Regions from separate parts of the Streptomyces mobaraensis genome, predicted to be linked through region 2. Evidence: riboswitches for the same ligand, from Rfam matches in the RefSeq annotation. Region 2 holds a riboswitch; each other region holds the start of a gene.

Region 1 (9,981 bases), 1.8 Mb from region 2:
CGGCGGCCCTCCGCGCCGAACTGCGCGCCCTCCCCGCCACCGCCCCGGCGGTCTGCGCCACCGCGGTGGTGGCCGCCCTGGCCCCCGCCGTCGCCGGGCCGTGGGTGCTGCCCTTCTGCTGTCTGCCCCTGCTCGCCGTGCGGCTCGCCGCGGGCCGCGCGGAGGCGCGCGAGAGCTGCCCGCCCGCCGTCGCCTCGCTCGCCCGCGCGACCGACCTCGCGGGATGCACCCCCGCCGGTCACGCACGGCGCGTAGCCGCCCTCAGCCGTGCCGTCGGCCGCGAGCTCGGTATGGCGGAGCGCGACCTCGCCGTCGTCGAGTACGCGGCGCTGATGCACGACGTGGGCCAGCTCTCACTCGTCGACCCGGTCCCCGCCGGGGCCACCGAGCCGCTGCCCGCCGAGGAGCGGCGTCGGCTGGCCCGGCTCGGCGGGAGCGTGGCGCGGCTGGCCCCGCTGGACGCCGCCGTCGCGCCGGTCGTCGCGGACGCCGTGGAACGCCAGGCCGACCCCTACCGCGAGCAGCCGCTCGCCGCCCGCGTCGTCCGGACCGCCAACGCCTACGACGAGCTCACGGCCCCCGGTGGCCCCGGCGGCCCCGCACGCGGCGGGCGCGGGGAATCGGCGCGCGCCCTGGAGCGGCTGCGCCGGGCCACCGCGTACGACCACGAGCCCCGGGTGGTGGAGGCGCTCGCGCGCGTGCTCGCGCGCGGCGCGCCGGTGTGCCCGGACCCGTGAGACGCCCGCCGCGTCCCGAGTAGCACGACTAACCCACGGGTAATGAGCGGGCGTCCGACGGGGCATGGTTGGATGCGAAGAGAAGGACGCGGCGTACGCAGGAACGCGGAGCACGCAGAGGACGAACGACCGACAATCGTGACGGGAAAGCGGGATCGGGGGGTGTCATGAGCGCTGTTGCGGCGTATGCGTCGTGGAGGGCACGGTTCCCCGGTACGACGGCCCGGCCCGCGGGCGGGACCGTCAGCAAGGCGTGGCGGGCGGCCGTCGGGGAGGACGGCGCCGGTCACCAGAGCTCTCCGGCGTGGGTGCACGCGGGACGTCGAGAAACCAGCAGGCGGACATCGTGAGGATCTTCGGCAGGGTACGGCACCGGCCTTCCGCCTCGTGGCGGCAGGCCACCGACCGTGCCTTCACGCTCATCGGCGACGGCCGGTACGAGGACGCCGGCGCGCTCCTGACGCGCGCCGCGGACATGGAGCCGTGGCTGTCCGAGTCCTGGTTCAACCTGGCCCTGCTGCACAAGTTCCGGCACGACTGGGAGCAGGCCCGCGCCGCCGGCCTCCGCGCGGTGGCGCTGCTGGACCGCGACGCGGGCGCCCCCGACTGGTGGAACGTGGGCATCGCCGCCACCGCCCTCCAGGACTGGCCGCTGGCCCGCCGCGCCTGGCAGGCGTACGGGCTGCGGGTGCCCGGCGACGGCGGCCCGGCCGGCGAGCCGCTCGGGATGGAGCTGGGCAGCGCGGCCGTGCGGCTGTCGCCCGAGGGCGAGGCCGAGGTGGTCTGGGGCCGCCGGCTCGACCCGGCCCGCATGGAGGTGCTGTCCATCCCGCTGCCGTCCTCCGGCCGCCGCTGGGGCGAGGTCGTGCTGCACGACGGCGTCCCGCACGGCGAGCGGGTGACCGCCGCCGGCCCGTCGTACCCGGTCTTCGACGAGATCGAGCTGTGGGCCCCCTCGCCGGTGCCGACCTGGGTCGTCCTGCTGGAGGCCGCCACCGAGGCGGACCGGGACGCGCTGGAGCGGCTGGCGGCCGACGCCGGGTTCGCCGCCGAGGACTGGTCCTCGTCCGTGCGGCTGCTGTGCCGCACGTGCTCGGAGAGCCGGATGCCCAGCGACGAGGGCGACGGCGAGCACCTGGACCCGCACGACCACAGCGAGCCGGGCCACCCCGGCCCGCTCGGCCACCGCACGGCCGGCTCCGGCCTGCTGTGGGTGCCCGAGCGCGAGTGCGGCATCGCGGCCCCCGCCGGGCTGGTCCGCGGGCTGCTGGACGGCTGGGTCGCGGACAGCCCGGACACCCGTGAGTGGCGGGATCTGGAAGAGGTCTGCTGAGCCGCCGGGCCGGGTCCGCTTACCCTGGATGGGCCCTGGGCTCCAGGGCGTGACAGTGCATTCGGGTTGTGAGAGAGGCATACGGCGGCGATGGCGCAGCAAGAGACCGATCAGCCGGTGAACGACGAGTTCATCGTGGACACCGAGGACTGCGAGGAGCGGGAGACCGCGCACCGCGAGCGCGGCACGTCGCGTCCGATCACCGTGGTCGGCAACCCCGTCCTGCACAAGGAGTGCAAGGACGTCACGGAGTTCGACGACAAGCTGGCGCGGCTCATCGACGACATGTTCGCCAGCCAGCGGACCGCCGAGGGCGTCGGCCTCGCCGCCAACCAGATCGGCGTCGACCTCAAGGTGTTCGTCTACGACTGCATGGACGACGAGGGCGTCCGGCACGTGGGCCACGTCTGCAACCCGGTCCTGGACGAGCTCCCCGCCGACCGCCGGATCCTCGACGACTCCAACGAGGGCTGCCTGTCCGTCCCGACGGCGTACGCCCCGCTGGCCCGCCCCGACTACGCGGTGGTGCGCGGCCAGGACATGAACGGCAACCCGATCGCCGTCCAGGGCACCGGCTACTTCGCCCGCTGCCTCCAGCACGAGACGGACCACCTGTACGGCTACCTGTACATCGACCGCCTCTCCAAGCGCGACCGCAAGGACGCGCTCCGGCAGATGGCCGAGGGCACGCCCCGCTACCCGGTCGTCCCCAACGACTGACCCGCCGGGGCGTGCGCTCGCGGGGTTCGGCCCGGTGTCACACCAGGCCGGACCGCCCCCGCGCCTCCTCGCGCAGGGCCTCCACCCGGGCGGCCTCCTCGGGCGGGAGCACGTCGGAGGGGAAGTCGGCCGGCTCGAAGATCCGCCGGAGTTCGACGACGCCCTCCCGGAACGGGATCCGGGTCGCCCACTCCCGGGCCTGGTCCATCGAGTCCACCCGGATGACCCAGTAGCCGGCGATCAGCTCGCCGATCTCGTCGAACGGCCCGTCGATCACACTGGGCTTCCCGCCCGCGAACACCACCCGGGCGCCCTCCGAGGACGCCCACAGCCCGTCGGCGGCCAGCAGCGCGCCCGCCTTGGCCAGGGCCTCGTTGTACCGCTGCATGTCGGCGACCTGTTCCCGGGTCGGCAGCACGCCGGCCTCGGACTCCTCGGTCGCCTTGACGATCATCATGACGCGCATCAGGTGTTTCTCCTGTCCCGTTGCTGCCCCCTGACCACCTAGCCTCCCCGCAGGTGCGGACGGTACGGGCGCCCCGGCCGCCGTGTCGCCGGTTTTTCGCGAGAACGGGAGCGGGCCCTCCCGGAGAACTCCGGAAGGGCCCGCTCGGAAACCGCGGCCTAGAACTCGTCGTCGAACGCGACCGTGCCCTCGACCGCCACCTGGTACGCGGAGGCGCGGCGCTCGAAGAAGTTGGTCAGCTCCTGGACGTTCTGCAGCTCCATGAAGGAGAAGGGGTTCTCCGAGCCGTAGACCGGGGCGAAGCCGAGGCGCTGGAGGCGCTGGTCGGCGACGCACTGGAGGTACTCGCGCATGGACTCGGTGTTCATGCCCGGCAGGCCCTCGCCGCACAGGTCGCGGCCGAACTGCAGCTCCGCCTCGACGGCCTCCTTCAGCATGTCGGTGACCTGCTGCCGCAGCGCGTCGTCGAAGAGGTCGGGCTCCTCCTGGCGGACGGTGTCCACGACCTCGAACGCGAAGTTCATGTGCATCGTCTCGTCACGGAACACCCAGTTGGTGCCGGTGGCGAGACCGTGCAGCAGACCGCGCGAGCGGAACCAGTACACGTACGCGAACGCGCCGTAGAAGAACAGACCCTCGATGCACGCGGCGAAGCAGATCAGGTTGAGCAGGAAGCGGCGGCGGTCGGCCTTCGTCTCCAGCTTGTCGATCTTCTCGACCGAGTCCATCCACTTGAAGCAGAACTGGGCCTTCTCCCGGATGGACGGGATGTTCTCCACGGCCGCGAAGGCGGCGGCGCGGTCGTCCGGGTCGGGCAGGTAGGTGTCCAGCAGCGTCAGATAGAACTGGACGTGCACGGCCTCCTCGAAGAGCTGCCGCGACAGGTACAGCCGCGCCTCGGGGGAGTTGATGTGCTTGTACAGCGTCAGCACGAGGTTGTTGGCCACGATCGAGTCGCCGGTCGCGAAGAACGCGACGAGCCGGCCGATCATGTGCTGCTCGCCCGGGGAGAGCTTGGCGAGGTCGGCCACGTCGGAGTGGAGGTCGACCTCCTCCACGGTCCAGGTGTTCTTGATCGCGTCGCGGTAGCGGTCGTAGAAGTCCGGGTACCGCATGGGGCGCAGGGTCAGCTCGAAGCCCGGGTCGAGCAGGTTCTTCTGTTCGTTCGACATTACTGGCATGCCTCGCAGGACTCGGGGTTCTCAAGGGAGCAGGCGATGGCGTCCGCGTCGGGCGCGGCCTGCTGGACGGGGACGGTGGCCGGGGCGGCGCCGCCACCGGACGCCGCGCGGGCGATCCGGGTCGCCGGGCGCGAGCGCAGGTAGTACGTGGTCTTGATGCCCTGCTTCCAGGCGTACGCGTACATCGAGCTGAGCTTGCCGATGGTGGGCGAGGCCATGAACAGGTTGAGCGACTGGCTCTGGTCCAGGTACGGGGTGCGGGCCGCGGCCATGTCGATCAGGGCGCGCTGCGGGATCTCCCAGGCGGTGCGGTAGAGGTCGCGCACCTCCTGCGGGATCCAGTTCATGTCCTGGATCGAGCCGTTGGCGTCGGTCATCGCGTCGCGCGTGGTGCGGTCCCACACGCCGAGCTTCTTCAGGTCCTCCACCAGATAGGTGTTGACCTGGAGGAACTCACCGCTGAGCGTTTCGCGCTTGAACAGGTTCGAAACCTGCGGCTCGATGCACTCGTAGACACCGGCGATGGACGCGATCGTCGCGGTCGGCGCGATGGCCAGCAGCAGCGAGTTGCGCATGCCGACGGAGGCGATCCGGGCGCGCAGCGCGTCCCAGCGCTCGGCCCAGGTCGGCTCGGTGTTCGGGTAGTGGTCCGGGTGCAGCACGCCGCGCGCGGTGCGGGTCGCGGACCAGGCCGGGTGCGGGCCGTGCCGCTCGGCGAGGTCGGCGGACGCCTCGTACGCCGCGAGCATGATCCGCTCGGAGATCCGGGTGGACAGGGCCTTCGCCTCGGGGGAGTCGAAGGGCAGCCGCAGCCGGAAGAAGACGTCCTGGAGGCCCATCAGGCCCAGACCGACCGGCCGCCAGCGGGAGTTGGAGCTCCCGGCCTGCTCGGTCGGGTAGAAGTTGATGTCCACGACGCGGTCGAGGAAGGTGACGGCCGTGCGGACGGTCCGGTCCAGCTTCTCCCAGTCCATCTCGCCATCGGTGCCCAGGTGGGCGGCGAGGTTGACGGAACCGAGGTTGCAGACCGCGGTCTCGCCGTCGTTCGTGACCTCCAGGATCTCCGTGCAGAGGTTGGAGGAGTGGACGACCTGGCCGGGCTCGGCGGTCTGGTTGGCGGTGCGGTTGGCGGCGTCCTTGAACGTCATCCAGCCGTTGCCGGTCTGCGCCAGGGTGCGCATCATCCGGGCGTAGAGCACCCGCGCCGGGATCGCCTTGACGGCCTTGCCCTCGGCCTCGTACTTCCGGTACGCGGCGTCGAACTCGTCGCCGTAGAGGTCGACCAGGTCGGGCGTGTCGGCCGGCGAGAAGAGCGACCAGTCCGCGTCCGCCTCGACCCGGCGCATGAACTCGTCCGGGATCCAGTGCGCGATGTTGAGGTTGTGGGTGCGGCGGGCCTCTTCACCGGTGTTGTCGCGGAGCTCCAGGAACTCCTCGATGTCCGCGTGCCAGGTCTCCAGGTAGACGCAGGCCGCGCCCTTGCGCCGGCCGCCCTGGTTGACGGCGGCGACGGAGGCGTCGAGCGTCCGCAGGAACGGCACGATGCCGTTGGAGTGCCCGTTGGTGCCGCGGATCAGCGAACCGCGGGACCGGATGCGGGAGTAGGACAGGCCGATGCCGCCCGCGTGCTTCGACAGCCGCGCGACCTGGTGGTAGCGGTCGTAGATCGAGTCCAGCTCGTCCAGCGGCGAGTCCAGCAGGTAGCAGGACGACATCTGCGGGTGGCGCGTGCCGGAGTTGAAGAGCGTGGGGGAGGAAGGGAGGTACGAGAGGGTGCTGGTGAGGCGGTAGAGCTCGGCCACGTCCTCCAGGGCGCGGACCGATCCGTCCTCGGCCAGGCCGCAGGCCACGCGCAGCAGGAAGTGCTGCGGCGTCTCGATCACGTTCCGGGTGATCGGGTGGCGGAGCAGGTAGCGGCTGTGCAGGGTGCGCAGGCCGAAGTAGCCGAAGCGGTCGTCGGCGCCGTCGGCGAGGGCGGCGTCCACCAGCGCGTCCAGCCGCTCGGCGTGCTCGCGCACGAACGCGGCGGTCTCGTCGGCGATCAGGCCCTCGCGGTGGCCGGTGGCGACGGACGCGGAGAAGGAGACCGCGCCCTGCCCGGCCGCCTCCTCGGCGATGGCGAGCGTGAGGAGCCGCGCGGCGAGCCGCGAGTACTCGGGCTCCTCGGAGATCAGCCCGGCCGCGGCCTCGGTGGCCAGCGAGCGCAGTTCGGCCTCGTCCGACCCGGGGTGCCGGCCGCGCAGCGCGGCGGCGGCGACCTTGCCGGGGTCGGTGGCGGGCAGGTCGGCGGTGAGCTCCGTCAGGGTGCGCAGGAGCGCGGTCCCGGGGCCGCCGGTCGCTACCGTGTCCGCCTCGGGCACTGAAACCGGACCTGAAGCAGGTTCCGCGGGCGCGATCGTCACGTGTGGCTCTCCCTCGCTCGGCTGGGGGCCCGGCGGGAGGGCAGGGGAGCGCGCACGCGCAGCCGACGGCGTACGGAAGCCGTACGAGGCGTGCGCGCGGGCGTCCACCGGCCCAACCCGCGAGGCCCGGACGTGTTCAGACGCCGTACCGGGCGGGCCCGGCGATGGCGTGCTGCCGGCAGGTCCTCGGACTGCGGAACGGGCGGATTGGGCCCGTACGTACACCGTTGCGGGACAGTTCCGGATTTCCACCGGATTCCCCTGCGGCGACAGCGAGGACGAGCATACATCTAGTGCCGACGGTCGCGCGTGCCCCCACATGTTGTGTCGTCACGTCATGGAGCGGTCGCGGAATGTGCTAACGGGAGGGCACTTTGGGGCTTCGTTCACGGAAGCGATCGCCGCTCGCCGGGCGGGAGACGGCACGAGCGTCCGGGCTTCACAAAAGCGTAGGAGCGGCTCCGGCCGCGGCGTCCGCCGATCCGGCTTCGCCCGGTCCCGGACGCTCGTACGATCCGTTCATGTCGAACGGGAGATCGATCACAGGCGGGCCCGAGTCTGCCGTCGTGTCGGCCCTGCCCCGGCCCGTGCCGGGCATCCGGGTCTGTGTGCGGCTCAATCTCGGCGGCTGCGGGCCCTACGCGCACATCGTCGCGGACGTCGAACCGCCCGGGCCGGGCGGCGGGCTGGAGCTGCTCAGTGCCGTGCCGGAGGAGCTGCTGCCCCGGGAGCACCTCCCGGCGCTGCGGCGGGGCCTGCTGGAGGGGCTCGGCGGGGTGGCGGCCGCCGTCCTGGTCACCGACGGCCACTACCACGACGCGGACTCCTCCGACCTCGGCTATCTGATCGCCGGCAGACAGGCCGGTCGCGCCGCGCTCGTCGGCGCGGGCCTGCTGCCGCCCGGGGAGGCGGAGGCGCTGCGCTGGGCGAGCTGGCCCGGCCGGCCGCGGCCCCGCCGGCGAGGCGGGGGCCGACGGTGGTAGCCGGGCGTCAGTGGCCGCCCGGTGCCCCCGCCGTCGCGGGGGGCAGTTCCGTCTGGACGCCCGGGTCGCCCGCGTCCGCCGTGTAGTCGGACGCCTTCGTCTCGTCCACGCCGTCCGGTGTGCCGAGCGCCTTGAACACCAGGGTCAGCACGACCGCGACGAGCACGTTGAGCGCGAACGCCGTCAGCCCGATGTACCCCTTCTCCCCGATGAAGGGGATGAGGTTGGTGTTGCCGAAGTGGTCCTGGGTGGCACTCGGGGTGTCATACGCGCGCCAGGTTCCGTAGATCATGCCGGCCGCCCAGCCCGCCAGGAGCGCCCAGCGATGGAACCAGCGGGTGAACAGGCCGCCGACCAGGGCGGGGACGGTCTGGAGGATCCAGATGCCGCCCAGCAGCTGGAAGTTGATGGCGACCGTTTTGTCCATGGTGAGGACGAAGACGAGCGCGCCCACCTTCACCAGCAGGGACGCCAGCTTGGAGACCTTCGCCTCGTGCGCGGGCGAGGCGTCCGGCCGCAGGAAGTCCTTGTAGATGTTGCGGGTGAAGAGGTTGGCGGCGGCGATGGACATGATGGCCGCCGGGACCAGGGCGCCGATGCCGATCGCCGCGAAGGCGACGCCGGTGAACCAGTCCGGGAACATGTCCTCGAAGAGCTGCGGGATGGCCAGCTGCCCGTTCTTCACCTTGATCCCCGCCGCCACCGCCATAAAACCGAGCATCGCCAGCAGCCCCAGCATCAGCGAGTACAGCGGCAGGATCGTGGTGTTGCGGCGGATGACGTTGCGGTTCTTGCTGGAGAGCACCGCCGTCACCGAGTGCGGGTAGAGGAACAGCGCCATCGCCGAGCCGAGCGCGAGGGTCGCGTACGCCCACTGCGCGTCCGGCCCGGTCGCCAGGGCGCCGCGCGGCTTGCCCGTGTCCGGGTTCTTGACGGAGAACGCCTCGCCCGCCTTGGCGAAGACGTGGTCGAACCCGCCGAGCCGCATGGGGATGTAGATGATGGCGACCGCGATGACGATGTAGATCAGCGCGTCCTTGACGAACGCGATCAGGGCGGGGGCCCGCAGCCCGGACGAGTAGGTGTAGGCCGCCAGCACGCCGAACGCGATGAGCAGCGGCAGATCCTTCATGAACCAGTTGGAGCCGCCGCCGATCCCCATCACGTCCAGCACGGCCTGGATGCCGACCAGTTGGAGGGCGATGTAGGGCATCGTGGCGAGGATGCCGGTGAGGGCGAGCGCCAGCGACAGCCCCCGGGAGCCGAAGCGGCCCCGGACGAAGTCGGACGAGGTGACATACCCGTGCTTGTGCGACACCGACCACAGGCGCGGCAGGAAGGTGAAGACCAGCGGGTAGCAGAGGATCGTGTACGGCACGGCGAAGAACCCGGCCGCGCCGCCCGCGTAGACGGCCGCCGGCACGGCGACGAAGGTGTACGCCGTGTACAGGTCGCCGCCGAGCAGGAACCAGGTGATCCAGGTGCCGAACGAGCGCCCGCCCAGCCCCCATTCGTCCAGGTTGTCGGCGTTCTCGGCCCGCCGCCACCGCGCGGCGTAGAAGCCCATGACCGTGACGCCCAGGAAGAAGATGATGAAGACGGTGAGCGCGACACCGTTGACGCCGTCCTTCACGCCCGCCCACCCCGCTTCCGCTCCCGCTCCTGCCGGCGCACGAGCACGTACGCGACGGTCGTCAGCGCCGTCGAGATGACGACCCAGAGCATCTGGTACCAGTAGAAGAACGGGATGCCGATGAACGCGGGCTTCAGCCGGGCATAGGAGTCGACCCAGAGCATCGCGCCGAACGGCAGGGCGAGACAGACGCCCGCGACGACCATCGGGAGGGTCACGACCGGCTTGCGGCGGCCGTCGGCGGCGTCGGGTGGTGCGGAAGCGGGTGGTTCGGACATGCGACGGCTCCGTCCCCGTGCGGTCTGCGGCATGGCGCGACGGTCGCGGCGCGATTCCCTCGCGGTGCGATCATTCGCGTAATGCGCACGAAATCTAGGGGAGGGAGCCTCCGGTCGTCACCCCCTGTCCGGATATCGGTATGGCAACATCAACTTCCCTGGCGCGCCGGGGCGCTGGGCGCGCGCGCCGGCGCCTCCACCGGGACCGTGCGCGTTCCCTCCCCCCGCGCATAAGTTGAAGGGCATGT
Region 2 (9,981 bases):
ACACCCACCCGACGCGGCACGTGCCCACCCGGGTCACCTGGATCGTGGGCGTCGCCTCGGCGCTCATCGCGGGGTTCGTGCCGATCGGAGAGGCCGCGGAGCTCACCAACATCGGGATCCTGCTGGCCTTCGCGGTCGTCTGCACCGCCGTGATCGTCCTCCGGTACAAGCGGCCGGAGCTCCCCCGCGGCTTCCGCTGCCCGGGCGTACCGGTGGTGCCGGGCGTCGGGGTGGCCGCCTCGATCTGGCTGATCACCTATCTGGCCTGGCAGACGTGGGTGCGGTTCGCGGTGTGGTTCGTGATCGGGCTCGCGGTGTACTTCTCCTACTCCTACCGGCACTCGGAGCTGGCGCACGCGGACGCCCGCGGGGTGCCGCAGGACTGATCGTGCGCTCGGGACTGATCGCGCTATTTCAGCAGCCGTGACAGCCGCCGGTCGGCCAGCGGCTTCCCGCCCGTCTGGCAGGTGGGGCAGTACTGGAGCGACGAGTCGCTGAACGACACCTCGCGGATGGTGTCGCCGCAGACCGGGCAGGGTTCGCCGGTGCGTCCGTGCACCCGCAGGCCGCTCTTCTTCTCGGCCTTCAGCCCGGCCGCCGCCTGCCCGCGCGAGCGCTCGACGGCGTCCCGGAGCGTCGTCCGCAGCGCCTCGTAGAGGGCGGCGGCCTCCTCGTCCGTCAGGGCCGACGTCGGTTTGAACGGGGACATCCGGGCCGCGTGCAGGATCTCGTCGGAGTAGGCGTTGCCGATGCCGGCGATCACGCTCTGGTCCCGCAGGAAGCCCCTGACCTGGCGGCGTTCACCGTGCAGGAGGCGGGTGAAGGCGTCGAGGGTGAACGCGTCGGCCAGCGGGTCCGGGCCGAGGCGGGCGATCCCGGGCACGTCGGACGGGTCGTGGACGCAGTAGGCGGCGAGGCGTTTCTGGGTGCCCGCCTCGGTCGCGTCGAAGCCGGCGCCGCCGGCCAGCCGGACGCGCAGGGCCAGCGGCCCCTTGCCGGGGCGCGGCGGGGCGGCGGGGAGGGCGTCCTGCCAGCGCGGCCAGCCGGCCCGGGCGAGGTGGAGGACGAGGTGGGGGCCGCCCTCGGTGGCGATGTCCAGGAACTTCCCGTACCGGTGGACCCCGGCCACCGGCCGGCCCTCCAGGGCGGTGAGCGGCGGATCGTAGGTCTTGAGCACGCTCACCGCGACCGGCAGCACCTTCTCGACCGTACGGCCGGCCAGCCGCTCGCCGAGGAAGGCCGCGAGCGCCTCGACTTCCGGCAGTTCGGGCATGGTTCCAGTGTGACGGGGGTGACGGGACGGGCAACTCGGCGCCGGCGGGGGCGTACGAGAGGATGATCACTCGTTCGGCCGTATCCGCTTGCGCATCATGAACACCGGGAGCCACCCATGCCGCACTTCGCCGTCGACTACTCCGCTTCCCTGGCCGGCGCCTTCGACCGGCGCGCCTTCGCCCTGGCCCTCCACCCGCTGACCGCCCGCGTCCTGGACACCGCCGCGACCAACTGCAAGACGCGGTTCCGCCGCTGCGAGGAGGTCGTGGTGGCGGACGGGCTGCCGGGGCAGTCGCTGGTGCACGTCGAGGTGGCGGTGCTGCCCGGGCGTACGGACGAGGCGAAGGCCGCGCTGAGCGAGGCGGTGCTGGCACTGGTGCGGGAGCACACGGCGGGGGCGGAGGGAGTGGTGCACGCGTCGGTGAACGTGGGCGAGCTGAGCGCTTCCTACCGTCGGCACATCGGGGCGGCGGGCGCCTGATCGACCGCCCCCGCCCTCACCGCCGTACCAGCAGCTCCCCCAGCGCCGTCCGGCGGTGGACCACCGCCCGGCCCCGGCGGACCGAGGCGACCAGGCCCGCGCCGCGCAGGGCGGCGGCGTGGGCGGAGGCCGTGGCGTTGCTGACGCCCAGCCGGCGGGCGAGGCCGGTCGTGGTGTGTTCGTCCGCCAGCAGGAGCAGGGCTTCGTGGCGGGTCCGGCCGAGTACGGCGGTCAGCGGCTCGGCCGGGCCCTCCGCCGCGGCGGGGTCGAGCGGCAGGCCGGGGCCGGCCGGGTAGGTGAGGGCGAGCGGGCCGTCGGGGAGGTCGGCGACGAGCGGGTGGCCCGTCCAGTGGAAGGTGGGCAGGAGGAGCAGGCCGCGGCCGGCCGGGCGGAGGTCGCGGTCGACGGGGGACGGCAGTTCCCAGACGGTTCCGCGCAGTCGACCGCCCGGGACCAGGGCGGCGAGCGCCGCGCCGGTGCCCTGCTCGGCGGCGGTCACCGCGTGGCGGGTGAACTCGGCCCGGTGCAGGTCCTGGACCAGCGGCCAGACCGGGGCGAGGACGGTGTCGAAGGCCGCCCGCTGGGCCCGGCGCAGGAGCCGCCACGCGGCGGGGTCGTCCGCGTGCAGCCCGCGCACCCACGGCGTCGGCGGGCGTCCGCCGTGGACGCGTTCCAGCTCCGGGCGGACCAGGTCCGGGGCGGCCCGGACGGCGTCCAGCCCGTCGGCGAGGGTGTCGTGGAAGACGTCGAGGAAGCGGGGCGCCGCTCCGAGGGGCACCAGGTCCGCGAGCGGTTCGGCGGCGGGCGGCAGGGCGCGGAGGAGCCGCTGCCGCCACCGGCCGAACAGCAGCGCGTCGCGCGGCCGGACGAGCATGCTCAGGGCCGCGTTGAGCTCCTGGAGCGGGGCCGGGCGGGGCGCGAACCGCACCCGGGTGAGGTCGTCCGCCGTCAAGTGGACGCGGAGCAACGGGTTCTCCCTCCTGGGCGCCATCGTTTCGGCGTCGGCCTGAACGTTCGTCCGGGCCGGCCGCCGGCGGCCAGCATGCCCGTCGTGGCCGCCGCACCGACGCGCGGGGGCCGTCGAACGAAGGGGAGCATCATGCCGTACACGCGTCCGACCGTGAGCAGACGGTCCGTCATCGCCGCCGCGGCGGCCGCGGGGCTGCCGCCGGCCGGGGGCGCGGCCGCCCCGGGCCGGCCGGTCGTCCTGCGGCTGCCGGCGCCGAGCGGTCCGCATCCGGTCGGGGCCACGGTGCTGTACCTGGTCGACCGTTCCCGGCCCGACCCGCTGACGCCCGGGATCCCGGTCCGGGAGGTGATGGTCACCGTGTGGTACCCGGCCGGACCGGTCCGGGGCCGGATCCGCGCGCGGCAGATGACGCCGGGCGCCGCCGCGCTCTTCGCGGAGATCGACGTCCGGGTGCACCGCCTGCCGTCGGCGGGTGTGGACTGGGCCGCCACGCGCGCCCACGCGTACGTCGACGCGCCCGCCCTCGCGGGGCGCCGGCCGGTGCTGCTGTACAGCCCCGGGGGCGGGGATCCGCGCACCCTGGGCACCGGGCTCGCGGAGGACCTGGCGAGCCACGGGTACGTGGTGGCCGCCGTCGACCACCCGGGGGACGCCGGCGAGGTGGAGTTCCCGGTGGCCGCGCCCGGGCGGGAGCGGGTGCGGCCGACCGTCCTCACCGGGGAGCCCGGACCGGAGCTCTTCACCGTCCTGGCCGACACCCGGATCGCGGACCTCCGGTTCGTCCTCGACCGGCTGGCGGACGCGGCCGCCGGGCGGTCACCGGAGGCGCTCGGGCGCCCGCTGCCCCGGGGGCTCGGCGCGGCCCTGGACCTGCGGCGGGTGGGCGCGTACGGGCACTCCCTGGGCGGGACGGCGGTGACGGAGGCCCTGCGCGCGGACCGCCGGATCCGGGCCGGCGTCAACCTGGAGGGGTACCTCGACCACCCGCCGGCCGCCGACGGCCGGCCCGGGGAGCTGTTCCCCGTGGCACGGGAGGGCACGGACCGGCCGTTGCTGCTGGCCGGCACGGACGGCTTCCGGAACCAGCGGTTCGAGCGCTCCTGGCCCGCCGTGCTGGCCCGCTCGGGCGGCCGGGCCCGGCGCCGCCTCCTCCACGGCGCCGGGCACTGGGTGTTCACCGACTACGCGGCCCTGGCACCCCGGCTCCAGGCGGCGGGCCTGATGCCGGCCCGGGACCGGGACGCCCTCGTCGGCCCGGCCGGGCCGGAGCGGTCCGTCCCGGCGGTGCGGGGGCTGGTGCGCTCCTTCTTCGGCCGGTACCTGCCGCCGTGCGGGCGGGAGGCGGCCGACCGGGCAGCCCGCGGCGCGTAAGCCCTGGGGGCCGGAAGCGGCTCAAGAGCCGGACGCGGCGCCCGGGAACTCGAAGCGCACCAGCCGGAACACATCCCGCACCCCGGGCACGAGACTCGTCAGGCGCGCCTCCGCACGGGACAGCGGCGGGACCCTGCGGACATCGGGGAGGTCGCAGCCACGGACGACGTCGAGGCAGGTCAGGCCGGGGTGCAGGCGTTCCAGGGCGCGGGGGTCGTCGATGCCCCAGTGGAGCGTCGCGCCGGTCCTGCGGAAGAGGGGGATCAGCCGCTGCGCTCGGACGCCCAGGCCGTTGAGGCAGTCGAACAGCAGCTGTCCGCCCGGGAAATGGGCGGTGATGCGCCGGATCAGGCGTTCGCCGTCCTCCGGCCGCAGATACGGGACGAGTCCTTCGAAGACGGCCACCACGGGCCGGTCCGCGGGGAGTTCCTCCAGCCAGCCGTCGGCGGTCACGGAGGTCGCGAGGGTGCGGTGGTCGCCGTCGGCGGGCGGGAGGAGGCGGTTCCGGAGGGCGACGACCTCGGGGAGGTCGACGTCGATCCAGCGGGTCTCCGGGAACCGGGCGACGCGGTGCGCCCGGGTGTCGAGGCCGCAGGCGAGGTGGAGCACGGTCGCGCGCGGGTGCCGGGCCAGGAACTCGGCCGTCCAGTCGTCCAGGCAGCGGGCGCGCAGGGCGACGCCGGCCGCGTTCACGGACGCCATGCCCGTCCTGCGGAAGTCGTAGTCGATGCGCCGGACGGTCTCCAGGGCCGTGCGGTCGTGCAGCAGGGAGTGGCGGGACCGGCTGTCGACGGCGCGGGCGTAGAGGGTGGCGAGGAGGGTTTCCGGGACTCCGGTGAGGGTGATCTTCTCGCGTTCCATGGGCCTCCTCGTCGAAAAGCGGACGCTTCCGTTCTCACGGTAGCCCCGGCGGTGTCCGTCCGTCCCGCCCCCGCGAAATCCCGGGCGGGCGGGGGACGGAGGGGGACGCCGCCGGGGCCCGCCCGTCGCGCGTCAGCCCTCCGCCGCCGGGGCCGTCGCGCCGCGCGCGGCCCAGCGCTGCTCGACCTTGGCGAGGCGCCAGTAGGCGAGGGCCGCGGCCCAGACCACCACGAACAGGCCGACGATGACGAAGCCGACGTTGTCGAGGTTGAGGCCGGCGATCCAGCCGGTGACCGCGTCGTCCAGGTCCAGCTTCTCGTGCAGCACGCCGACGAGTTCGATGGTGCCGATGAGGAAGGCGACGGCGATCGACAGGCCGGTGATGGTGAGGTTGTAGTAGACCTTGCGGACCGGGTTGGAGAACGCCCACTGGTAGGCGAAGTTCATGAACGTGCCGTCGAGCGTGTCGAAGAGGCTCATGCCGGCGGCGAACAGCAGCGGCAGGCAGAGGATCGCGTACCAGGGCAGTCCGGCGGCGGCGCCGCTGCCGGCCATCACCATCAGGGTGACCTCGGTGGCGGTGTCGAAGCCCAGGCCGAACAGGAAGCCCAGCGGGTACATCTGGCCGGGGCGGGTGATGGAGCGGGTGAACCGGCCGAGGATGCGGTTCATGAAGCCGCGCGAGTCGAGCTGCTTCTCCAGTTCGGCCTCGTCGTAGCGGCCCTCGCGCATGGCGCGGAAGATGCGCAGGATGCCGGCGAGGGCGACGAGGTTGAGGGCGGCGATGAGGTAGAGGAAGCCGCCGGAGACGGACGTGCCGACGACGCCGAGCGTCTGGTGGGTGGACGAGTCCTCGTCCATCAGCGTGCTGGCCATGTGCGTGCCGCCGGCGACCAGCGCGGCCATGGCGACGACCACGCTGGAGTGGCCGAGGGCGAACCAGAAGCCGACGGAGACCGGGCGCTTGCCGTCGGCCATCAGCTTGCGGGTGGTGTTGTCGATGGCGGCGATGTGGTCGGCGTCGAAGGCGTGCCGCATGCCGAGGGTGTAGGCGGTGACGCCGAGGCCGACGCCGTACACCTTGGATCCCACGTGGTAGTCGTTGGGGACGACGAGCAGGAAGAGCACGCCGAAGGCGACGACGTGCAGGGCGGCTATGACGGCGAGCAGGCCGGCGGTCCGCATCGTGTCCTCGCGGCGCCAGCGGAAGGCGGCGGACGGCCCGGCGGCGGCTTGGGTGGACGCACCGGTGGACGCGTCGGTGGGCAGGGTCATTGGGGGTTCACGCTCCAGCACCTCGTGGATCGGTTCACTGAGATGCCGTGGCCGGTCTCCTGGCTGACGGGTTCGTTCGCGTCCGCCCCCGCCTTCCCGGCAGCCGGCTGCGGCCAGTGGCTCCACGCGCCCGGTGGGCCGCGCGGAACGGGACGGTCACTCCCCGATCACAGTGGCGAGGGCCGCTCCGGAATCGGATCCCCCTGGGAGGGTCCTGCACCGGTCTTCCCGAACACCACGGCCGGGTCACTGTAACGCCCCTGCCAGTGCGGATGCACCGAGAGTGGTGATTGTCATGTCCTGCCTCAGGGGGCGCACCGGTTCCGGTAGCGGCTTCCGTCCCGTGCCGCGCTCCGGCCCCGTGCGCCCCGGGTCTTGACTCGGCGCGGAGCGCCCGGCCAGAGTCACCCAGCATCCCGTCCGGCCCGTGGGCCCCAACTCCCGTGCGCTGTTCGGGCGGTGGCCGCGCACCGGTCCGGCCCACTCCGTCCGGGGTGATGGACGGGCCGGGCGGGCCGGTGTACGAGTGCAGGTATCGCGCCGACGGGAAGGGTGGCCGCCATGGCGGAGAGAGCGGGAGAGCGGGCCGACGGGCCGGACGGCCGGGACGGATTCGTCCGCCGCGTCGGGCCGTTCCAGGCCACCGCCATCAACATGAGCCAGATGTGCGGGATCGGCCCGTTCGTCACCATCCCGCTGATGGTCGCGGCCTTCGGCGGCCCGCAGGCCGTCATCGGCTTCCTCGCGGGGGCGCTGCTCGCCCTCGCGGACGGCCTGGTGTGGGCCGAGCTCGGCGCGTCCCTGCCGGGCGCGGGCGGCAGTTACGTCTACCTCCGGCAGGCATTCCAGTACCGGACGGGCCGGCTGATGCCCTTCCTGTTCGTCTGGACGGCCATGCTCTACGTGCCGCTGGCGATGGCGAGCGGTGTGATGGGCTTCGTGCAGTACCTGGGATACCTCTGGCCGGGCATGACCCCGACCCAGGGGGACCTGACCGGGCTCGCGCTCATCGTCGTCGTCGTGGCGCTGCTGTGGGGGCGGGTGGAGAACATGGCCCGGATCACCACGGTGCTCTGGGGCGTGATGATCGCGGCCGTGGTGCTGGTGATCACCGCCGCGTTCACCCACTTCAGCCCGGACCGGGCGTTCACCTACCCCTCGCACGCCTTCGAGCTGACGAGCAATCACTTCTGGATCGGCTTCGCGGCGGGGCTGACCATCGGCATCTACGACTACGGCGGTTACTGGACGACCGCCTACATGGGCGCCGAGATCAAGGACCCCGGACGCACCATCCCGCGCTCCATCATCTACTCCATCCTCGGCATCATGGGCATCTACCTGCTGCTCCAGATCGGCACCCTGGGCGTCGTGGACTGGCGGGACATGCTCGACGCGGACAACGTCGCCTCGTCCTCCGTCGCCTCCGCCGTGCTGGAACGCACCTGGGGGAAGGGAGCCGCCGACGTCGTCACCGTGCTCGTCCTGATCACCGCGGTGGCGTCGGTCTTCACCGGCCTCCTGGGCGCCTCCCGCATCCCCTACAACGCGGCCCGGGAGAAGGTGTTCTTCCGCGCGTTCGGCACCCTGCACCCGCGCCACCGCTTCCCCGTCCTCGGTCTGCTGAGCATGGGGGCGATCGGCTGCGTCGGCTTCCTGATCGGCCGTCACACGGACCTGGCGACGCTGATCCAGCTGCTGACCACGGTGATGGTGCTCGTCCAGGCGCTGGGGCAGATCGCGGCCGTGACCGTCCTGCGCCGCCGCCAGCCGACGCTCCCGCGCCCGTACCGGATGTGGCTCTACCCGCTGCCGAGCCTGGTGGCGCTGGTCGGGTGGCTCGTCATCTACGGCTACGCGGACCGCAATTCGCCCGGGCGGCACCCCATCGAGTGGTCGCTCGCCTGGTTCGGCGCGGGCTGCTTGGCCTTCCTGCTGTGGGCGCGGGTGGAGCGGGTCTGGCCGTTCGGGCCGCGGGAGATCAGCGAGGAGTACCTGCCGGACGCGGGTGAGGGCACGGGTGGGGACGCGGGTGAGGGGGCCGCCCCCGAACCGGACGCCGGCGCCGGCCCGGTGGAGCCCACGCCCGCCTGACGCACCACCCGAAACGCCCGCCTGACGCCCCGTCGGGATCCGGCGCACGGAGGGCCCGCCGCGCCCGCCCCGGGATCACCTCCCAGGGCGGTGAGAGAATCGTCCCCATGCCCCTGACCACCACGACGTCCCCCCGCCCCCCGGACTCCGGACGGCGCAAGCTGCTCTGGCACCGGCTCATATTCGGGCTCTGGTACCGGCCCGTCGAAGTGCTCGACGAGGCCCGGGACCGGAGCGTCTGGGGCGCCGCCATGTTCCTCTGCCTGCTCTGCGGGGCGCTGGGGACCATGGCCAAGGACTCGTTCTGGGCCCAGTGGGACGTGAGCCCCGCGCTCGCCCTGGAGGCCATGGCCATCGGCTCGGGAGTGGTCCTGCTCGCCAGCGTGCTGCTCGGCCTGGTCACCCACGCCATCGCCCGCCGGCTCGGCGGCAACGGCCGGCCCGGGCCGACGGCGAGCCTGTTCGTCCTCGTCTTCTGGACCACCGACCTCCCCCGGCTGGTCCTGGACTCCTGCCTCCCGAGCGCCTCGATCCCCGTCCGCGCCACCGCCGCGGCCTCCGCCGTCTTCGGCTGCGCCCTGGCCACCCTCCTGATCCGCGGCCAGCACCACCTGCCGACCCGCAAGGCGGTGGCGGCGGTGAGCATCCAGATGCTGGCGGCGGTGGCCCTGCTGAAGTTCCCCCCGGGCAGCGGCTGACCGAGCGCCGCCCCGGGCGGCTCCCGGCGCTCCGGCGCCGCGCGGAGCGTCCCCCGGCCCCTCCGGCCCGTCGCGGAGCGTCCCCGGCCTCCGGCCCGTCACCGCGGCGGGCCGGTTCGCCGTGCGCCCGGCTCCGGGCATGCGAAGGCCCGCCCGGTGCGACGGGGGATGCACACCGGGCGGGCTCGAAGACAGTTCTACCTCATCAAGGATGGGTTATGCATCAAAAACGTGTTCGGCTTGTGGCCGACCAGCGCACGGGGAGCGAAATCAAGCCACGCGCGCGAATGGACGGACGCCACTTCAGTTCCTCTCTCGGAACGGCGAGTTCCAGTTTTTCGAAGCGTTCGAGCAGGGCCGCCAGGGCGGTCTCGGTCTCCATGCGGCCGAGCGCGGCGCCCAGGCAGTAGTGGATGCCGTGACCCAGGGCCAGTGAGCCGGAGGTGTTGCGCCGCAGGTCAAGGCGGTCGGGGTCGGGGAAGCGGGCGGGGTCGCGGTTGGCGGAGGCCAGGGAGAGGAGCACGGTTTCGCCGGCCGGGACGGTGACGCCGCCGATCTCGACGTCCTCCAGCGGGAAGCGGCGGATGGCCAGGGGGCCGGGGCCGTCCCAGCGGTTGAGCTCCTCCACGGCCGCCGCGAGTCCGTCCGGATTCTTTCGCAGGGTGCGGAGCTCCTCGGGGTGGTCCAGGAGGGCCAGCACCGAGTTGGCGATCAGGTGGACGGTGTTCTCGTAGCCGGCGAACAGCAGGAGGAAGGCGAGCGAGGTCAGTTCGTCCTCGGAGAGGCGGTCGCTGCCGTCCCGGACGGCGATCAGGTCGGACAGCAGATCGTCCGCGGGCTCGGCGCGCTTGGCGGCGAGCAGGCCGGCGAAGAAGCGGATCATGCTTCCCACCGCCTCGCGGGCCGCCTCCGGACGGGCCGGGTCGGGGGTGATCAGGGCGTCCGTCCAGGCCCGG
Region 3 (9,981 bases), 340 kb from region 2:
CCGGGTCACCGGTTTCGACCTGCTGCCCGAGGCCGTCGAGGCCGCCGCCAAGACCGGTGTCCGGCCCGCCGCGTCGGCCGCGGAGGCCGTCGCCGACGCGGAGCTCGTCTTCACGATGCTGCCGACGGGCCGGCACGTCCTCGGCCTCTACACGGACGGGGGCCTGCTGGCCGCCGCCCGGCCCGGCACGCTGTTCGTCGACAGCTCGACGATCGACGTCGCCGACGCCCGGGCCGCCCACGACGCGGCGCGCGCGGCCGGCCACCGGGCGCTGGACGCCCCCGTCTCCGGCGGGGTGTTCGGCGCCGAGGCCGCCACCCTGACCTTCATGGCCGGCGGCGAGGCGGCGGAGTTCGCGGAGGCCGAGCCGGTGCTGGCCGCGATGGGCCGCAAGATCGTGCACTGCGGGCCCGCGGGCTCCGGGCAGGCCGCCAAGATCTGCAACAACATGATCCTCGGCATCTCGATGATCGCCATCAGCGAGGCGTTCGTCCTCGGCGAGAGCCTCGGCCTCTCTCAACAGGCCCTGTACGACGTGGCGTCCACGTCCTCCGGGCAGTGCTGGGCCCTGACCGTCAACTGTCCGGTGCCGGGGCCGGTCCCGGCCAGCCCGGCCAACCGCGACTACCGCCCCGGCTTCTCCGCCCCACTGATGGCCAAGGACCTCCGCCTCGCCGCCGACGCCATCCGGGCGGGCGGCGTGGACGCGGACCTCGGGCTGCGCGCGGCCGAGCTGTACACCGCGTTCGCCGAGGGCAGGGGGGCCGAGGAGGACTTCTCCGGGATCTTCCGCGTGATACGGGACAATTCGGGGCAGGCCCCGGACGGGGGGCAGGCATGACGGGGGCCGACGGCACGCCGCCCTGCGAGACCACCCTCGCCGAGGGCGGCGTCCGCTTCGAACGCCGCCTGTTCCACGTGGTGTTCGCGACCGAGGACCGGAAGGAGGGCATGACGGCGTCCGTGGAGAAGCGGCCGCCGTGCTTCGCGCATCGCTGACCCGCCGGTACGGGGCGTTGACCGCCGGCACGGGTCCGCCGGGCCGCATGAGGGTGCGGCCCGGCGGACCCGTCCCCACCCGGGCGGAAGGGTGCGCACGCCGTCGGACCCGTCGTACCCTGCGCGCCCGTCCGTCCACCCCAAGTCCCCGGCGCCCTCCGCCCGTTGCGGCCCCCGCCGCGTCAGGCCCCCGGCAGCTGCCCGCGGACGGTCCGGGCCGCCGTCACCAGGTTCTCCAGCGACGCCCGGGTCTCCGGCCAGCCGCGGGTCTTCAGCCCGCAGTCCGGGTTCACCCACAGCCGCTCCGCCGGGATCGCCTTCAGCCCGGCGCGCAGCAGCTCCGCCGCCTCCTCCGCGCTCGGCACGCGCGGCGAGTGGATGTCGTACACCCCCGGCCCGGCCTCGCGCGGGTAGCCGTGCGCGGCCAGTTCGCGCGCGACCTGCATATGCGAGCGGGCCGCCTCCAGGCTGATGACGTCGGCGTCGAGGTCGTCGATGGCCTGCACGACGTCCCCGAACTCGGCGTAGCACATGTGCGTGTGGATCTGGGTGTCCGGCCGGACCCCGCCGGTGGTGAGCTGGAACGCCTCGGTGGCCCACGCCAGGTACGCCGGGCGGTCCGCCGCCCGCAGCGGGAGCGTCTCGCGCAGCGCCGGCTCGTCGACCTGGACGACGGAAGTACCCGCCGCCTCCAGGTCGTTCACCTCGTCGCGCAGGGCGAGGGCGACCTGCCGGGCGGTGTCGGCGAGCGGCTGGTCGTCGCGGACGAACGACCAGGCGAGCATGGTGACCGGCCCGGTCAGCATGCCCTTGACGGGACGGCCGGTGAGCGACTGGGCGTACGTCGTCCAGCGCACCGTCATCGGCTCCGGCCGGGAGATGTCACCGGCGAGGACCGGCGGGCGGACGTAGCGGGTGCCGTACGACTGCACCCACCCGTGCTGCGTGGCGAGGTAGCCCGTGAGCTGCTCGGCGAAGTACTGGACCATGTCGTTGCGTTCGGGCTCGCCGTGCACCAGGACGTCCAGGCCGGTCTTCTCCTGGAAGGTGATCACCTCCTGGATCTCGGCCCTGATGCGCTCCTCGTAGCCGGCCGTGTCGATCCGGCCCGCGCGCAGGTCGGCGCGGGCGGCGCGGAGTTCGCCGGTCTGCGGGAAGGAGCCGATGGTCGTGGTCGGCAGCAGCGGCAGGCCGAGGCGGGCGCGCTGGGCGCCGGCACGTTCGGCGTACGGCAGGGAGCGGCGGGCGTCGGCGGCCGTGACGGCGGCGGCCCGGGCCCGGACAGCCGGGTCGTGGGTGATCGGGGAGGCGGCGCGGGAGGCGAGGTCGGCCCGGTTGGCCGCCAGTTCGGCGGCGATGGTGTCGGTGCCCTGGGCGAGGCCCTTGGCGAGCGTGACGATCTCGCGCGTCTTCTGCCGCGCGAAGGCCAGCCAGCGCAGGATCTGCGGCGCGATGTCGCGCTCCATGGCCGCGTCGAGGGGGACGTGCAGCAGGGACGAGGACGCGGCGACGTCGACCCGGTCCGCCAGGCCGAGTAGCGTGCCCAGGGTGGCGAGGGATTTCTCCAGGTCGTTCACCCAGATGTTGCGGCCGTTGACGACGCCGGCGACCAGGCGTTTGCCGGGCAGGCCGCCGACGGCGGCGAGGTCGTCGAGGTTGGCGGCGGCGGCCTCGGTGAAGTCCAGGGCGAGCCCGTCCACCGGCGCCTTGGCGAGGACGGGCAGGGCCTCGCCGAGCCGGTCGAAGTACGAGGCGACCAGCAGCTTCGGGCGGTCGGGCAGCGCGCCGAGATCGCGGTAGGCGCGCTCGGCGGCGTTCAGTTCGGCCGGGGTGCGGTCCTGCACCAGAGCGGGCTCGTCGAGCTGCACCCACTCGGCGCCGGCCGCCCGCAGGTCGGCCAGCACCTCCGCGTACACCGGCAGCAGGCGGTCCAGGAGGGTGAGCGGGACGAAGTCCGGGTCCACGCCCGGCGCGGGCTTGGCGAGCAGGAGGTATGTGACGGGCCCGACGAGGACCGGCCGGGCGGCGGCCAGCCCCAGGGCGAGGGCCTCCTTCAACTCCGCGACCTGCCGGGCGGAGTCGGCACGGAACACCGTGTCCGGACCCAGCTCCGGCACCAGGTAGTGGTAGTTGGTGTCGAACCACTTGGTCATCTCCAGCGGCGCCACGTCCTGCGTACCGCGCGCCATCGCGAAGTACCCGGCCAGGGCGTCCTCCTCGACGGCGGCCCGGTGCCGGGCGGGGATCGCGCCGACCATGACGGTGGTGTCGAGGACGTGGTCGTAGTACGAGAAGTCGCCGGTGGGCACCTCGTGGAGGCCGGCCGCGGCCAGCTGCTCCCAGGTGTCCCGGCGCAGGCCGGCGGCGGTGGCGCGCAGGGCGTCGGCCGTCACCCGGCCCTTCCAGTAGCCCTCGATCGCCTTCTTGAGTTCACGGTTCCGGCCCTGGCGGGGGTAGCCGTACACGGTGGCCCGTGCTGCCGCGGCTGCGGACTTGCTGGTCACGGAGATCTCCTTCGCGAGATGGATCCCTGAGATCCCGGAACGGGACGAGAGCGCGAAGGGTGACGGACCGGGCGGGCCGGGCGCGCGCGGCATGGCGCGGTCGTCCGCCTGGTATGTACGCCGACCCGCCCTCGAGGTCACCGGGATGTCCGCGCACGAGTGGTTCGCGCGCGGGCAGGTGGCAGGTCTTCGGACTCGCGGGCGCGCCTCGTGGCGTACGGAACCCGTCGGACTCCGTACGAGACACCTACTGGCCGTCGCTTCCCGGGCCCCGTGCGTCGGGCCCAGTGCGTATGACGGCGGTCGTTCCCGCTCACCGCTGCGGGGCAGTCCCGGATTCCCACCGGGTTCCCTCTTGCGACGCTCCCGTCTGGCGGGCGGGGCGAACCAGCTGCGCTCGTCAGCCTAGAGGGTGCGGGGCCCGGGACGGAAGGGAGTTCGTGATGCGGAAGGTGAGGTGGGACACGTGGGACGGGCGTGCGGCGGGAGAGACAGCGGACGCGTGGCGGGCGTGCGGTGGGAGGGGCGGTGGCCGTCCGACTCGTGCGGACCGGGTGCGGCCGGGACCATGGAAGGGTGGACGGCGACCTGGTCCTGGAGGCGGCGCCGACGGCCCGGACGGCCGTCGCGTGGCTGCCGCCGCGCGCCCACTGGCCGGCGATCCAGGAGATCCGCCGGAGGTACGACCCGCAGGTGCGGCGGTGGCCACCGCACGTCAACCTGCTGTTCGGCTTCGTACCCGAGGAGGACTTCCCGCGGGCCCTGCCGCTGCTCTCCGCCGCGGCGGCCGAATGCCCGGCCTTCCCGGTCCGGCCGGCGGGCGTGCGGTACTTCCGGCACCGGCGGTACGCGACGGTGTGGCTCGACCCGGCGGCGGGCGGCGCCCTGGCCCCCTGGGCGCGCCTGCACGACGAGCTGGCGTCCCGCTTCCCGCTGTGCCGCGGGCGCGGCGAGCGCTTCGTCCCGCACCTCTCCCTCGGGCGCACCACGGAGCCGCGTGCCCTGGCCGCCGAGCTGGCCGCCCGGCTGGGCCCGATGCCGGGGGAGGTCGAGGAGATCGTGGTGCTCTCGCGGCGCGGGGAGGAGCCCATGCGGACGCGGGCCGTGGTCACGCTGGGGGCGGGGGAGGTGCGGTGGGCGGGGGACCGAGGGGTTCGGCGCCGGTGAGGAAACGGAGTGGGGCGCGGCGCGTCGTGAGGCCGTCGTCGCCGCGTCGTGTGCCGGCGGACGGTTCGGCCGCCGTGGTGGCGGCCGTGCGACCGGTCCGGCAAGCCGTCCCCGGTGTCGGGGTGCCCGTCGGGCCGGCCGTCAGGGAAAGCAGCGTCGCGGGGGACAGGCTGGGCCTTCACCCGTCCTGGGAGCGGCAGTTACGAAAGATGGTTGCACATGGAACAACACTGTCGCGGCGCGCGAGGTTGCCCTAGATTTCTTACGTATGGCGTAACTGATGTGCGTCTTGGGAGAGTTGATGGGGAGGATTCCTTGAACGGAAAGTTACGGAGGACGGCCGGACTCACCGCGGTCGCGGCGACCCTGCTCGCCGGCGTGGCGCTGGCCGCCCCGGCGTCGGCCGCCACCGCCGCGCCGGCCCGGGGAGCGGTGACGGAGGGCTCGTCCACCTACTACGTCTACGTCACCGGGGTCGCCGGCTCGCTGGACGGCGCCCGCGCGAACGCGAACAGCAAGCTCCCGAAGAACTGCTACCCCTGGGGCATCGTGGCCAGTGGCACCACCCCCGACAGCAACATCTGGGTGACCGTCCAGGGCAACTGCTCCGGGGAGCAATGACGGAGACAGCACCCGCGCAAGCAAGGACCGAGGGGCGCCGACCCAACCGGCGCCCCTCGGGGCTCTTCGGGCTCTCCGGGGCTCTAAGGGAGGGACCTTAGCGCCCCGAAGGCCGTCCGTCCGGTGTTTCCGCCGTTCGCCCGTACCTCGCCGTTCGAGGGTGGCTCCCTCGGTGTGCTCCCGGCACCCGTCCCGGCCGGGCGCGCCAGTCGCGGCGCGCTCTGGAGGGCGCCCTCGCCTCGTTCACCGTCGGCCGGACCGTCGGTGCACCCCGCCGACCCGGTTCGGACCGGGGCCGAACTCCCGCTTCCCGCTCATGCGCGGACCGCCTGACAAAGGCCGGCCGGCCGGCTCCCGCACATCGCCTACCAGGCAGAGCTCCTTCTGTGGCTCCTTGAGCGGTTTCTCCAGCGTGGCACGGACTCAAGCACGCGCCGACTGCGCCGAGTTGGCTCGCGTCACCTGTTTGACCGGTGACGCACCCTGTGTCATAGTCGTCCGCACGCCCGCAGCGGGCGCAGGCACTTCGCGACGCACGGAGGGCTCGGCATGATCGATCGGCGTACGTTCGGCAAGGTGCTCGGCCTCGGGGCCGGCGGTGCGGTCACCGTCGCGCTGCCGGGGGTGTCGGGGGCATCGGAGGCGGCGCAGGCCGCCACGGAGCGGCGGGCCGGCCCTCGCCGGCAGGGCGCCTTTCCCACGCTCAAGAAGGTCAGAGCCGGTCTGCTGGAGGTCGGTTACGCGGAGCTGGGGCCGGCGCACGGGCCGCCGGTCGTCTGTCTGCACGGCTGGCCGTACGACATCCACAGCTTCGTCGACGTCGCGCCCCTCCTCGCGGCCGAGGGGTACCGGGTGGTCGTCCCCTACCTCCGCGGCCACGGCACGACGCGCTTCCTCTCCGGCCGGACCTTCCGCAACGGGCAGCAGTCCGCCCTCGCCCTCGACACCGTCGCCCTGCTGGACGCGCTCGGGCTGGAGAAGGCGGTGCTGGCCGGATTCGACTGGGGGGCCAGGACCGCCGGCATCGTCGCGGCGCTGTGGCCCGAGCGCTGCAAGGCCCTGGTCTCCGTGGGCGGTTACCTCGTCGTCAACCTGGAGGCGAACCAGCGGCCGCTGGCGCCCGCGACCGAGCGCGCCTGGTGGTACCAGTACTACTTCGCCACCGAGCGTGGCCGGGCCGCGATGGAGCAGCGGGACAAGCGCCACGATCTCACCCGGCTGGTCTGGGACACCGTCTCCCCGACCTGGGACTTCGACGACGCCACCTTCGAGCGCACGGCTGCCGCCTTCGAGAACCCGGACTACGCCGCCATCGTGATCCACAACTACCGCTGGCGGCTGAGCCTCGCCGAGGGGGAGCGGCGCTACGAGCCGTACGAGAAGCGGCTCGCGGGCCGGCCGTTCATCGCCGTGCCGACGGTGACGCTCGACGCCGAGCGCGACCCGTTCACGGCGCCCGGCGACGGCTCCTCGTACCGGGACCGGTTCACGGGCCCGTACGACCACCGGGCGTTGAAGGGCATCGGTCACAACCTGCCCCAGGAGGCGCCCGAAGCGTTCGCCCGGGCCGTCGTCGACGCCGACCGGCTCTGACCGTTCGTCAACTCCGTCAGGAGGAGGAATGAAGATGGCCATGCGGGACAGCTACTCCGCGGTGCGGCAGGCGCGTTTCGGCGCGCTGCCCGAGCGGATCGCCTACGAGGACATGACCGAGGAGAAGGCGGCCGCGCCGGCCGCGCCGCCGGAGTACGGCGGCGGTGACCCCGGGGTGCGGACCCATCTCGGCTGCCTGGCCTGGGATCTGGGGCTCTAGGGCGGCCTCCGCGCCGGGCCTGGTAGGGTACGCGGCGTCAGTGACCTTTCGCAGAGGAGACGGACATGGTGGGTGACGACGACATCTCCGGGTGATACCCGGATCTGATCGGCCACCGGCAGGCGCGCTTCGGGCGGTACCGCCGTCGTGGTCATCTCGTCGTCCCCTCTTTCCCTGTTCAGGTGCGGTGCGCTCTCCGCGCGGCGGCTTTTGCCGCGGCGGAGGGCCCTGCCCTCTGTTCCTCATGAGGTCACCTCCATGTCCGACATCACCGTCATCTGCTCCCGCCTCTCCTTCTCCTGGCCCGACGACACCCCTGTCTTCGACGACCTCTCCTTCACCGTCGGCGCGGGCCGCACCGGGCTGGTGGCGCCCAACGGCTCCGGCAAGAGCACCCTGCTGAAACTGATCGCCGGTGAACTCCGCCCGTCCGCCGGGTCGGTGACCATCCACGGCACGGTCGGCTACCTCCCGCAGACGCTGCCCCTGACCGGCGAACCCACGGTCGCCGAGGTGCTGGGCGTCGACGCGGTGATCCGCGCCATCGACGCCGTCGAGTCCGGCGACGTGAGCGAGGAGCACTTCACGACCATCGGCGACGACTGGGACGTCGAGGAGCGCACCCGTGCCCAGCTCGACCGGCTCGGGCTGGGCCGGCTCGCCCTCGACCGGACCCTGGGCACGCTCAGCGGGGGCCAGATCGTCAGCCTCGGCCTGGCGGCACAGCTCCTCAAGCGCCCGGACGTGCTGCTGCTGGACGAACCGACCAACAACCTGGACGCCGACGCCCGTCACAGGCTCTACGACGTCCTCTCGGAGTGGAATGGCAGCCTCCTGCTCGTCAGCCACGACCGGGCCCTGCTGGACCGCATGGAGCGGATCGCCGAGCTGGACCGGGGCGAACTGCGGCTGCACGGCGGGAACTTCACCGCGTATGAGCAGGCCGTCCGCGCCGAGCAGGAGGTCGCGGAGAAGAACATCCGCAACGCCGAGCAGGAGCTGAAGCGGGAGAAGCGCGAGATGCGGCAGGCCCGGGAGCGGGCCGAGCGGCGGGCGAGCAACGCCGCCCGCAACCTCAAGAACGCCGGTCTGCCGCGCATCTTCGCCGGGAACATGAAGCGCGGCGCCCAGGAGTCCGCAGGCCGGGCCGGCCAGACGCACGCCACCCGCGTCCACGAGGCGCAGGCCCGGCTCGACGAGGCGGGCCGCGCCCTGCGGGACGAGCAGCGGCTGGTCCTGGAGCTGCCCGACACCGACGTCCCCGCCGGCCGCACGCTCATCCTGGGCGAGCGGCTGCGGGTGCGCCACGGCGGGCGCGAGCTGTTCGCCGGAGACGGCGTCGACCTCACCGTCCGCGGCCCCGAGCGCATCGCGCTCACCGGGCCCAACGGCGCCGGAAAGACCACGCTGCTGCGGCTGCTCTCCGGCGAACTGGCCCCGGACGGCGGGACCGTCCGGCGCGCCGACGGGCGCATCGCCTCCCTCTCGCAGCGCCTGGACCTCCTCGACCCCGACCGCACCGTCGCGGAGAACTTCGCGGCGGCCGCCCCGCGCCGGCCCGAGGCGGAGCGGATGAACCTGCTCGCGCGGTTCCTGTTCCGCGGCCCCCGGGCCCAGCTGCCCGTACGCGTCCTCTCCGGCGGCGAGCGGCTGCGCGCCACGCTCGCCTGCGTCCTGTGCGCCGAACCCGCCCCGCAGCTCCTGCTGTTGGACGAGCCGACGAACAACCTCGACCTCGTCGGCGTCGGGCAGCTGGAGAGCGCCCTGGCCTGTTACCGCGGCGCGTTCGTGGTGGTCAGCCACGACGAGCGGTTCCTCCGACGGATCGGCGTCGACCGGTGGCTGCGGGTCGCCGACGGCGAGCTGACGGAGACGGGGGCGCCGGACGCCTGAGCCGGGCGCGCACACCGGTCCGGCCGTCCTTGCGGGGTACGGGTGTCACCCGCCAGGATGGTGACGTGAACCTGGACCACGTCTTCGTGTGCGGCAACCCGGCCCTGGACTTCGCGGCCACGCTCCGGGCGCGCCGCACGGCGCGGTTCGAGATGTTCGCGACGCCGGACCGCCTGGACGCGTGGTACGTGGAGTCCGGGCTCGTCGACGCCGTCTCGCCCGCCCGGCGGGCCGACGTCGAACGGGCGACGGCCGTCCGGGAGGCCGTCTACCGGCTGATCACCGACCGGCGCCTCGGCGCGGGCTGCGCGGACTTCGACGACGAGGCGCTGGCCGCCGTCAACGACGCGGCGGCGAAGGCGCCCGCCGCGCCCCGGCTGACCCACTCCGGCCGCTGGACGGCGGCGACGCAGCGCGAGGCGCTGGCGGCCGTCGCCCGGCACGCCGTGGAACTGCTGAGCGGCGAAGACGTGCCCCTGCTCAAGGAGTGCGGCAACCCCGAGTGCACCCGCGTCTACATCGACCGCTCGCGCGGCCGGCGCCGGCAGTGGTGCGGCATGGAGTCCTGCGGCAACAAGATCAAGGCCGCCGCCTACCGGGCGCGCAGGAAGACCGCGGCCGTTCCGGCGGGGTGACCGTTCCGGATGGCCGGGCCTCCTCGGCGGAGGCCCCGGGCGCGCCCGCCCGCAGGCCGTCCGTGACGAGGTCGAAGAGGCGCCGGACGCGTTCGCCGGCGTCGGCGCGGCCGCCGATGTGCCAGAGGCCGGCGATGGCGAGGAGGAAATCGTCGGGGGTCACGCCCGGGCGGATGGTGCCGGCCTTCTCGTTGGCCTCCAGGAGGAGTTCGACGGCCTCCATGACCGGGGCGTGGCCCCAGCGGGCCGGGGTGGCGGGGGCGCGGGTGGCCTCGCGCATCGCGTCGGCCAGGCCCGCCTTCGCCGTCGCGTACCGGGCCAGCCGGTCCAGCCACTCGCGCAGGGCCCG

Evidence for each region. A riboswitch is a leader RNA that binds a small molecule or an ion and turns the genes downstream of it on or off. The one in region 2 is predicted to bind cobalamin.
Region 1: another riboswitch for cobalamin. It lies ahead of K7I03_RS10735 (ribonucleoside-diphosphate reductase subunit alpha); the one in region 2 lies ahead of K7I03_RS03210 (Nickel transporter NicT).
Region 3: another riboswitch for cobalamin. It lies ahead of metE (5-methyltetrahydropteroyltriglutamate--homocysteine S-methyltransferase); the one in region 2 lies ahead of K7I03_RS03210 (Nickel transporter NicT).

The regions. Positions count from the first base shown of each region.
Region 1 covers NZ_CP083590.1:2,544,126-2,554,106, reverse strand. The annotation lists gene K7I03_RS10760 (HD domain-containing phosphohydrolase) at 1-737, shown strand, start outside; gene K7I03_RS10755 (tetratricopeptide repeat protein) at 1,084-2,070, shown strand; gene def (peptide deformylase) at 2,161-2,790, shown strand; gene K7I03_RS10745 (YciI family protein) at 2,828-3,256, opposite strand; gene K7I03_RS10740 (ribonucleotide-diphosphate reductase subunit beta) at 3,415-4,437, opposite strand; gene K7I03_RS10735 (ribonucleoside-diphosphate reductase subunit alpha) at 4,428-6,839, opposite strand; adenosylcobalamin-variant (AdoCbl-variant) riboswitch at 7,012-7,112, opposite strand; gene K7I03_RS10730 (hypothetical protein) at 7,361-7,822, shown strand; gene mctP (monocarboxylate uptake permease MctP) at 7,830-9,455, opposite strand; gene K7I03_RS10720 (DUF3311 domain-containing protein) at 9,452-9,733, opposite strand; gene K7I03_RS10715 (HAD family hydrolase) at 9,978-9,981, shown strand, end outside.
Region 2 covers NZ_CP083590.1:782,154-792,134, forward strand. The annotation lists gene K7I03_RS03180 (amino acid permease) at 1-386, shown strand, start outside; gene K7I03_RS03185 (Fpg/Nei family DNA glycosylase) at 410-1,273, opposite strand; gene K7I03_RS03190 (5-carboxymethyl-2-hydroxymuconate Delta-isomerase) at 1,391-1,756, shown strand; gene K7I03_RS03195 (ArsR family transcriptional regulator) at 1,773-2,723, opposite strand; gene K7I03_RS03200 (alpha/beta hydrolase family protein) at 2,856-4,097, shown strand; gene K7I03_RS03205 (class I SAM-dependent methyltransferase) at 4,119-4,958, opposite strand; gene K7I03_RS03210 (Nickel transporter NicT) at 5,091-6,233, opposite strand; cobalamin riboswitch at 6,266-6,488, opposite strand; gene K7I03_RS03215 (APC family permease) at 6,795-8,327, shown strand; gene K7I03_RS03220 (YIP1 family protein) at 8,435-9,025, shown strand; gene K7I03_RS03225 (cytochrome P450 family protein) at 9,249-9,981, opposite strand, start outside.
Region 3 covers NZ_CP083590.1:1,117,951-1,127,931, reverse strand. The annotation lists gene mmsB (3-hydroxyisobutyrate dehydrogenase) at 1-841, shown strand, start outside; partial or broken gene K7I03_RS04650 (enoyl-CoA hydratase) at 868-999, shown strand; gene metE (5-methyltetrahydropteroyltriglutamate--homocysteine S-methyltransferase) at 1,182-3,503, opposite strand; cobalamin riboswitch at 3,667-3,910, opposite strand; gene K7I03_RS04640 (2'-5' RNA ligase family protein) at 4,080-4,670, shown strand; gene K7I03_RS04635 (hypothetical protein) at 4,986-5,291, shown strand; gene K7I03_RS04630 (alpha/beta fold hydrolase) at 5,841-6,884, shown strand; gene K7I03_RS04625 (hypothetical protein) at 6,913-7,104, shown strand; gene abc-f (ribosomal protection-like ABC-F family protein) at 7,363-8,997, shown strand; gene K7I03_RS04615 (CGNR zinc finger domain-containing protein) at 9,063-9,632, shown strand; gene K7I03_RS04610 (TetR/AcrR family transcriptional regulator) at 9,577-9,981, opposite strand, start outside.